Linked DNA regions of Paludisphaera rhizosphaerae. The protein of the gene in region 2 binds, or shares a complex with, the protein of the main gene of each other region. Links are inferred from orthologs where the notes say so. Each region holds a gene or a part of one and is shown on either strand. Other genes may lie near its edges.

Evidence for each region.
Region 1: the proteins of G5C50_RS04115 (region 2) and G5C50_RS19425 are in contact, whole or in part, in a crystal structure (PDB 1FMA), measured with the Escherichia coli proteins. The link is inferred for Paludisphaera rhizosphaerae from one-to-one orthologs.

Annotation. Positions count from the first base shown.
Region 1 is NZ_JAALCR010000015.1:43,056-46,646, forward strand. Bases 505-3,234 are described here. They hold G5C50_RS19425 (molybdenum cofactor biosynthesis protein MoaE), read left to right. Parts: upstream 505-1,526; coding sequence 1,527-1,943; downstream 1,944-3,234. Other genes in these bases: G5C50_RS19420 (NTP transferase domain-containing protein), read left to right, coding at 660-1,505; moaA (GTP 3',8-cyclase MoaA), read left to right, coding at 2,020-3,018; G5C50_RS19435 (amidohydrolase family protein), read right to left, coding at 3,027-3,234. In the rest of the region: G5C50_RS19415 (hypothetical protein), read left to right, coding at 1-148; more of G5C50_RS19435, read right to left, coding at 3,235-3,591. UniProt on the Escherichia coli protein: Converts molybdopterin precursor Z to molybdopterin. This requires the incorporation of two sulfur atoms into precursor Z to generate a dithiolene group. The sulfur is provided by MoaD.
Region 2 is NZ_JAALCR010000002.1:358,280-361,886, reverse strand. Bases 345-3,090 are described here. They hold G5C50_RS04115 (MoaD/ThiS family protein), read right to left. Parts: upstream 1,980-3,090; coding sequence 1,710-1,979; downstream 345-1,709. Other genes in these bases: thrC (threonine synthase), read right to left, coding at 2,052-3,090; G5C50_RS04120 (ThiF family adenylyltransferase), read right to left, coding at 601-1,656; G5C50_RS04125 (aminotransferase class V-fold PLP-dependent enzyme), read right to left, coding at 345-577. In the rest of the region: more of G5C50_RS04125, read right to left, coding at 1-344; more of thrC, read right to left, coding at 3,091-3,338. UniProt on the Escherichia coli protein: Involved in sulfur transfer in the conversion of molybdopterin precursor Z to molybdopterin.

The DNA.
Region 1 (3,591 bases), on a different replicon or contig from region 2:
GCTTGGGCCCTCCGAGGAGTCGGATAAGATCGGCAAGTGGGTCAAGGGGATCTTGAAGATCCGCCCGAAGAGGTCGACGGTTCCAGCCGCGAAGCCGGCCGCCGACAAGCCAGCCGCCGAGGCGGGGAAGTCCACGAAAAGCGAATAAGCGCTTCGAGACTCCCGGCGTCTTGGCGAGCGTGAGCCGACGTGCAGGCGATTCAGACCCGCAGGCGACTCGACCTTCCATCGAGGAGCCTGCGGCGTCGCGTTCGAACCGTGAGGCCGATGGCGCCGAGCTCTTACAGCAGAAAGCTCTGAGGTTCGGGCGCGACCGTGCTGTGGTAGCGGCATTCGACGTCGCCCAGGATGGGGCTCCTCAGTGGTCACGGAGAGGAGATACTCTCCTACGGGTCGAGGACGCGGGATCGCGCCGATGCCAGGGGCGAAAAGGACCGACGTCGCGTAGACTGTCGTGCCGTCGTCCAGATCGAAGCGGTACTCGGGCGTCGAATAGACGATCGGCGTGCTGAAGTAAGTCGGCCCGTACCTGTACGCGGCTCGCTCCGTTCTTTTGAGGCCTTTCTTTGAGGCGTTATTGATGCGGGGGCCTTGGAACGGCAGCATCGAGTGGGTCGAGGGTTCGTCGACTTCGGACGGAAGGAGGGCTTTTGAGCGACGTGACAGTAGCAGCGATCATCCCCGCGGCCGGCGAGAGTCGCCGCATGGGCCGGGCGAAGCTTCTGATCGAGTTCGGAGGGCGACCCCTCATCGCTCGCGTCGTCAACGCCTTGCGCGAAGGAGGAGCGGGGCCGATCGTGGTCGTCACGCCGCCGTTCGAGGCCCCCGAAGGGCCGCCGATCGCCGAGGCTGCGGCACAAGTCGGCGCGAGGGTGCTGACGCCCGAGAGGCGTCCTGGCGACATGCGCGAGTCGGTCGAGTTGGCACTGGCCGCCCTGAATGAACTCCGGGACAAGGCCCCCGGAGGGGTGCTCCTCGCGCCGGCCGATAGTCCGAGGCTCAAGGCGGCGACGGTCGGGCGGCTCATCGACGCCTGGCTAGGCCGTCCGGAATCCATCTTCATCCCCACGTTCGGCGGTCGACGCGGGCATCCGATCGTCCTCCCATGGCGAATCGCGATCTCGATCCCGAACCTCCCCGGCGGGGTCGGCGTCAACGCCCTGATCTCAGAGCACGCCGCCGACGTTCAGGAGATCCCGTTCGACGACGATGCGGTTCTCGTCGATCTGGATACCCCCGACGACCTGGACCGCCTTCGCCGGACGAGATCGGTTCGACTCTTCGCGATCGCCCGCCAACTGGCCGGAGTTCCGGAAGTCGTCGTCGAGTTGCCGGAGTCGGCGACGGTCGTCGACCTGCGCCGGGCGCTGATTCAGCAGCATCCCGCCCTGGCGGGGATCGCGGAGCGGGTGCGGATCGCGGTCGGCGATGAGTATGCTGGAGACGACGCCGTCATTCCAGCCGACGTTCCGCTGGCCCTGATCCCCCCCGTCAGCGGCGGCTAGTCGTTATCGTCCGAGGTCGCCGTGGTTGAGATCACCAAATTGCCGTTGGACTGCGCCAGGATCACCGAGAGCGTCCGGCACCCCAACGCCGGGGCCGTCTGCACCTTTCTGGGAACCGTTCGCGAGATGACGGGAGACCTTCGTACGGTTCATCTCGAGTACGAGGCGTATCCCGAGATGGCTGCGAAGAAGCTCGCCGAATTGGAAGCTGAGGCCCGCCGTAAATGGCCGGTGATCGGTCTGGCCCTTTCGCATCGGGTCGGGCGACTGGAGTTGGGGGACGTCAGCGTGGTCGTCGCCGTGAGCTGCCCCCATCGGGGGGACGCCTTTGAGGCATGTCGTTGGCTCATCGACACGCTCAAGGAAGTCGTCCCCATCTGGAAGCGGGAAAAATGGGACGACGGTCGCGAGGAATGGATCCATCCCGGAATGAGCTGATCGCGACTCTCAGCTTGTCGGTGCGTTACAATGGGGCGACGGCACCTTGTCATCCCCTTCCGAGACGCGACCGATCATGAGCTTGAAGCCCCGCCTGATCGATTCCTTCGGTCGCGTGCACAACAACCTGCGCGTCAGCGTGACCGACCGCTGCAACCTGCGGTGCGTCTACTGCATGCCGGAGCAGGTCGAGTTCATGCCGCGGGAACGACTCCTGAGCTTCGAGGAAATCGCTCGCTTCGTCGCGGTCGTCGCCCCGCTGGGCGTTGACAAGATCCGGCTCACGGGGGGCGAACCCCTGCTGAGGAAGGATCTGGACGTCCTGGTCCGGATGCTGGTCGCGATCGAGGGCGTCTCCGACGTCGGCATGACGACCAACGGCATGCTCCTGGCGCCAATCGCCGGAAGGCTCCGGGAAGCCGGGCTGGAGCGTCTCAACATCAGCCTGGACACCCTCGATTCCGTCCGCTTCGAGCGACTCGCGCGCCGGCGCGGCCTGGACGACGCCATCGCCGGCGTTCACGCCGCCAAACGCGAGGGGTTCGACCCGATCAAGCTGAACGCCGTCGTGATCCGCGGCTTCAACGAGGACGACGTCGCGCCGCTCGCCCGGTTCGCCCGCGAGCTTGGCGTGGAGATGCGATTCATCGAGTACATGCCGCTGGACGCAGGCCACCTCTGGGAGCGTGAGAAGGTCTTCTACGCTCAGGAGATCCTCGACGTCATCGCTCGCGAGGTCGCTCCGCTCGCCCCGGCCGCCGATCAGGACCCCCGCGCGCCGGCCCTGGCGTACGACTATCTCGACGGCGGCGGTCGAGTCGGCCTGATCTCGTCGGTGAGCCGTCCCTTCTGCGGGAGCTGCAACCGGCTCCGGCTGACCTCCGACGGCAAGCTTCGCAACTGCCTGTTCGCGCTGGAGGAGACGGACGTCCGGGAGATGCTCCGCTCAGAGGCGCCCGAGGAGGCTGTCGCGCAGGCCGTCGCCGCCTCGGTCGCCGCCAAGTGGGAAGGGCACGAGATCAACACGGCCCGCTTCATCCAGCCTGACCGACCGATGTACTCGATCGGCGGCTAGAGACGGGCTCAAGAGAGCCGGTAGGCCCGAATCGCGTTGTCGTGGAACAGCTTCCGCCGGCGGTCTTCGGGAAGGTCGGCGACGATCTGGGTGAGGGCGTTCACCCAGTCCTTGAGCGGTGCGCCAATCGTGCAGACGGGCCAGTCGCCGCCGAAGAGGACGCGGTCGGGTCCGAAGGCCTCCAGCATGTGGCGGACGACGGGGGCCAGGTCGTCCGGCTTCCAGGGCCGATCCTTGGCCTGAGAGACGATCCCGGACACCTTGCCCACCACGTTCGGGAAAGCAGCGATGCGGTCGATATCGCGCTTCCAGGTCGTGAGGTCGCCGAAAACCGGCGGATTGCCGCAATGGTCCAGGACGAACGGCGTCCCCGGCGCGGCCTGGATCAATTTGGCCCCGTCGGCAAGGTCGGCGTGCCTCATGCAGAGATCGAAGCTCAGGCCCAGTTCGCCCAGCTTCTGGATTCCTCGGACGAAGGCGTCCTGAAGGCAGTAGCCGGCCGGGGTCGACCCGTGCAGCACCTGGCGCAGACCCTTGACGGCCGGATCTTTCGACAGGGGTTCGATGTAGGCG
Region 2 (3,607 bases):
GAAGGTCGATCGGCGTTTCCTTCAGGTCGATCGGAACCACGCCTGCGGACTGGGCCGCGTCGATCAGAAGGAGTGCGTCGGCGGCGCGAACGGCCTTCGCCACGTCCTCGATCGGTTGGACGGTTCCCAGCACGTTGCTGGCGTGCGTCATGGCCACAAGGCGGGTCTTGGGAGTGATCGCCGCGGCGACGTCCTCGGCTGTAACGTAGCCTTCGCGCGAGACGACGCGGGTCGAGGTGATCCGACCAGCCTTCTCGAGGGCGCGGATGGGACGGCTGATCGAGTTGTGCTCCAGATCCGTCAGCACGACGTGGTCGCCGTCGCGCAGGACGCCCTTGATCGCCATGTTGAGGGCGTCGGTGCAGTTGAGCGTGAAGGCCCAGCGGTCGGGCGACTCGCCGCGGAAGAACTGGTTGAGGGCGTGGCGGACGTCGTCGAGCGTCTTCTCGGCGGCCATGGCCATGCGATGCCCCGCTCGGCCGGGGTTGGCCAGCGACGTGCGGGCGAAGCGGTCGAGTTCCTGATAAACCGGCTCGGGCTTGGGGAAGCTGGTGGCGGCGTTGTCCAGGTAGATCATGACGGACTCCGAGAAACGGACGATCAAGCGCCCACGAACTGGGCGTAGAGGGTTTTCGCCTTGGCGATGTCGTTGGTCCCCTTGATGATGGCTCGACCGTCGGGGAAGACGGTGAACTCATAGCCCTCGGTGGCGAACCGGAGCATGAAGGCGTTGTGGCGGACCTCGCCGACGCCCTTGAGCCGCTCGGCCATCTCGCCGAACTTCAGCGGCTCGGGCCGACGGCTGGCGACCTGCACCGCGTTGCGACCGCAAAGGGCCGTCGTGTGCGAACCCATCGCCCCTTCCAGCCACTCGAAGTTCCTGTGCTTGCAGCAGGGACAGTCCACCTTGCCGAGCAGTCCCGAGATCTTGAGCTGGCGGAAGGTCCAGTCCCAAAGGTCGACCATGATGAGGTCGCGGTTGTACGCCTGCTTCGCCCCCGTGAGGACCTTGAGCGCTTCCATGGCCTCGAACGAGGCGATGACCGAGACCGCCGGACCGAGCACTCCGGCCGTTTCGCAGGTGGGCGTCATCCCGGGCGGGGGGGCCGTCTCGATGACGCAGCGGAGACAGGGGGTCTCGCCGGGGATGATCGTCATCGTCTGACCCTCGGCGCCGATCACGCCGCCGAAGATCCAGGGCTTGCCAAGCTTCACTGCGGCGTCGTTGATGAGGTAGCGGGTCTCGAAGTTATCGGTGCCGTCGAGGATCAGGTCGGCGTCGCCCATGAGGTCGAGGGCGTTGGTGTGGTCGATGTCCGTGACCACAGGCTCGATCTCGATGTTGCTGTTGATGAGCCGGAGCTTCCGCGCCGCGGCTTCGGCCTTGGGAAGGTTGTCGGCGACGTCCTGCTCGTCGAAAAGGATCTGACGCTGGAGGTTATGGGTCTCGATGAAATCCCGGTCGATGATCCGAAGATGACCGACTCCCGCGCGGGCGAGGTGATTCGCCAGCACGGTCCCGAGCGCGCCGCACCCGCAGAGCGTAACCCGGCTCTTCATGAGGGCTCGCTGGCCGTCCTCTCCCATCGCGGGGAAACGGACCTGTCGCGAGTAGCGGTCGAGCGGGTCGGGAGTCGTCGAGGCGGGGGCGGCCATGTCAGGTCGGGCTCCGGGCGGGCGAATTCGGGTCGATCGTTGGAACTATCAGGTCAGCCGCCGGCGACGGCGGGGATGATGCTGACCTCGTCCTTCTCGGCGACGGGCGTATCCAGCTCGTCGAGGAAGCGGATGTCCTCGTTGTTGACGTAGATGTTGACGAACCTGCGAAGCTCAGCGCCGTCGAAGAGACGTTCCTGGATCGACGGATGCTGGCGGCCGAGATCGGCCAGGACGGCTCCGACGGTCGCTCCGACGGTTTCGACCTTGTCGAGCCCTCCCGTTTGAGGACGCAGCGGAGTGGGGATTCGAACGAGCGGCATGGGGAGGTTCCTGATCGTCGGACGGAGAAACGGACTCGGAATGTTTGATGGAATCGCTCGCCTACCGTGGCTTCACTTCGCGGCGAGCAGCGTGTCGGAGGGAATCGCGGGGAAGTCGCCCCGCTGATCCACGATCGCCTCGAAATCCTCGAGAGTCGGCTGGATGACGACGGGGCGGGGCAGGTGGTCGAGGAGAGCTTCCTGGGTCTTCAGCCCGTTTCCCGTGATGCAAAGGACGGTCGAGCCGTTGCGGTCGATCTTGCCTTCTTCGATCAGCTTGCGGGCAACGGCCAGCGTAACGCCGCCCGCGGTCTCGGCCCAGACCCCTTCGGTTTCGGCGAGGAGGCGCATGGCGTCGACGATGGCCTCGTCGGAGACGTCCTCGCTCCAGCCGCCCGTCTCGCGAATCAAGTTGGAGGCGAACCAGCCGTCCGCCGGGTCGCCGATGGCGAGGCTCTTGGCAATCGTGTCTGGGTTGCGCACCGGCTTGACCTTGTTGGCCCCCGTCTTCACCGTGTTGGAGATCGGGTTGCAGCCGGTCGCCTGGGCGCCGTACATCCTCGTCTTCACGGGGCCGTCGAGCAGCCCAAGCAACTCTAGCTCGCGGAACGCCTTGTGGAGTTTGCCGATCAGGCTGCCTCCGGCCATCGGCGCGACGACGTGGTCGGGGACGCGCCAGCCGAGATCCTCGGCGATCTCGAAGCCCATCGACTTCGACCCTTCGGCGTAGAAGGGGCGGAGGTTGACGTTCACGAATCCCCAGCCGTAGCGGAAGGCGATCTGCGAGCAAAGCCGGTTGACGTGGTCGTAATTGCCGCGGACGGCCACGACCTTCGCCCCGTAGATCGTCGCCCCCAGGACCTTGCCCTGTTCCAGCCCCTCGGGAATCAAGACGTAGGAGTCGAGCCCCGCCGCCGCCGCGTTGGCGGCGACGCTGCCGGCGAGGTTCCCCGTCGAGGCGCACCCGACGGTCTCGAATCCAAGCTCGACGGCCTTCGAGAGGGCGACCGCGACGACGCGGTCCTTGAACGAGAGCGATGGATGATTGACCGCGTCGTTCTTGATGTAAAGCTCGGCGACGCCCAGCTCCTTCGCCAGTCGATCGGCACGAATCAAAGGGGTCGCGCCGACGTGACGGCCGACGGTCGGCTCGCCGTCGATCGGGAGCAACTCGCGGTAACGCCACATGGTCTTGGGGCGAGTCGCGATCGCCTCGCGGGAGAATGTTCGGCTGACGGCCTGGTAATCGTAGGCCACTTCCAGCGGCCCGAAGTCCTCGGTGCAGAAATTGAGAGCTTCTTTGGGGTACATCTTGCCGCAGAGGCGACACTTCAGACCCGTGACCAGTTCGCCTGACACCAGTTTCAACCCCCGTATCCAGGGAGATTCGCGATGCTGACGCGGTCGGCGAAACAGCCGTCCGCTTCGAGACGCATCGAATCCAGGGAACGGGATGGGGGATGAGGTGGGATCGGGTGCGGGGCCACGATGTAGCGCCGCCGCCGAAGACCATCTTATCTATCCCATGTTTCGCCTGTTCCGTCGTTCCCGGATGTCGTCCGGGATTCGAACGGAAGGCTATGGGCAGGAGTTAGCACCAGCATCCACCTCGTCGGTGGACCGGTTGC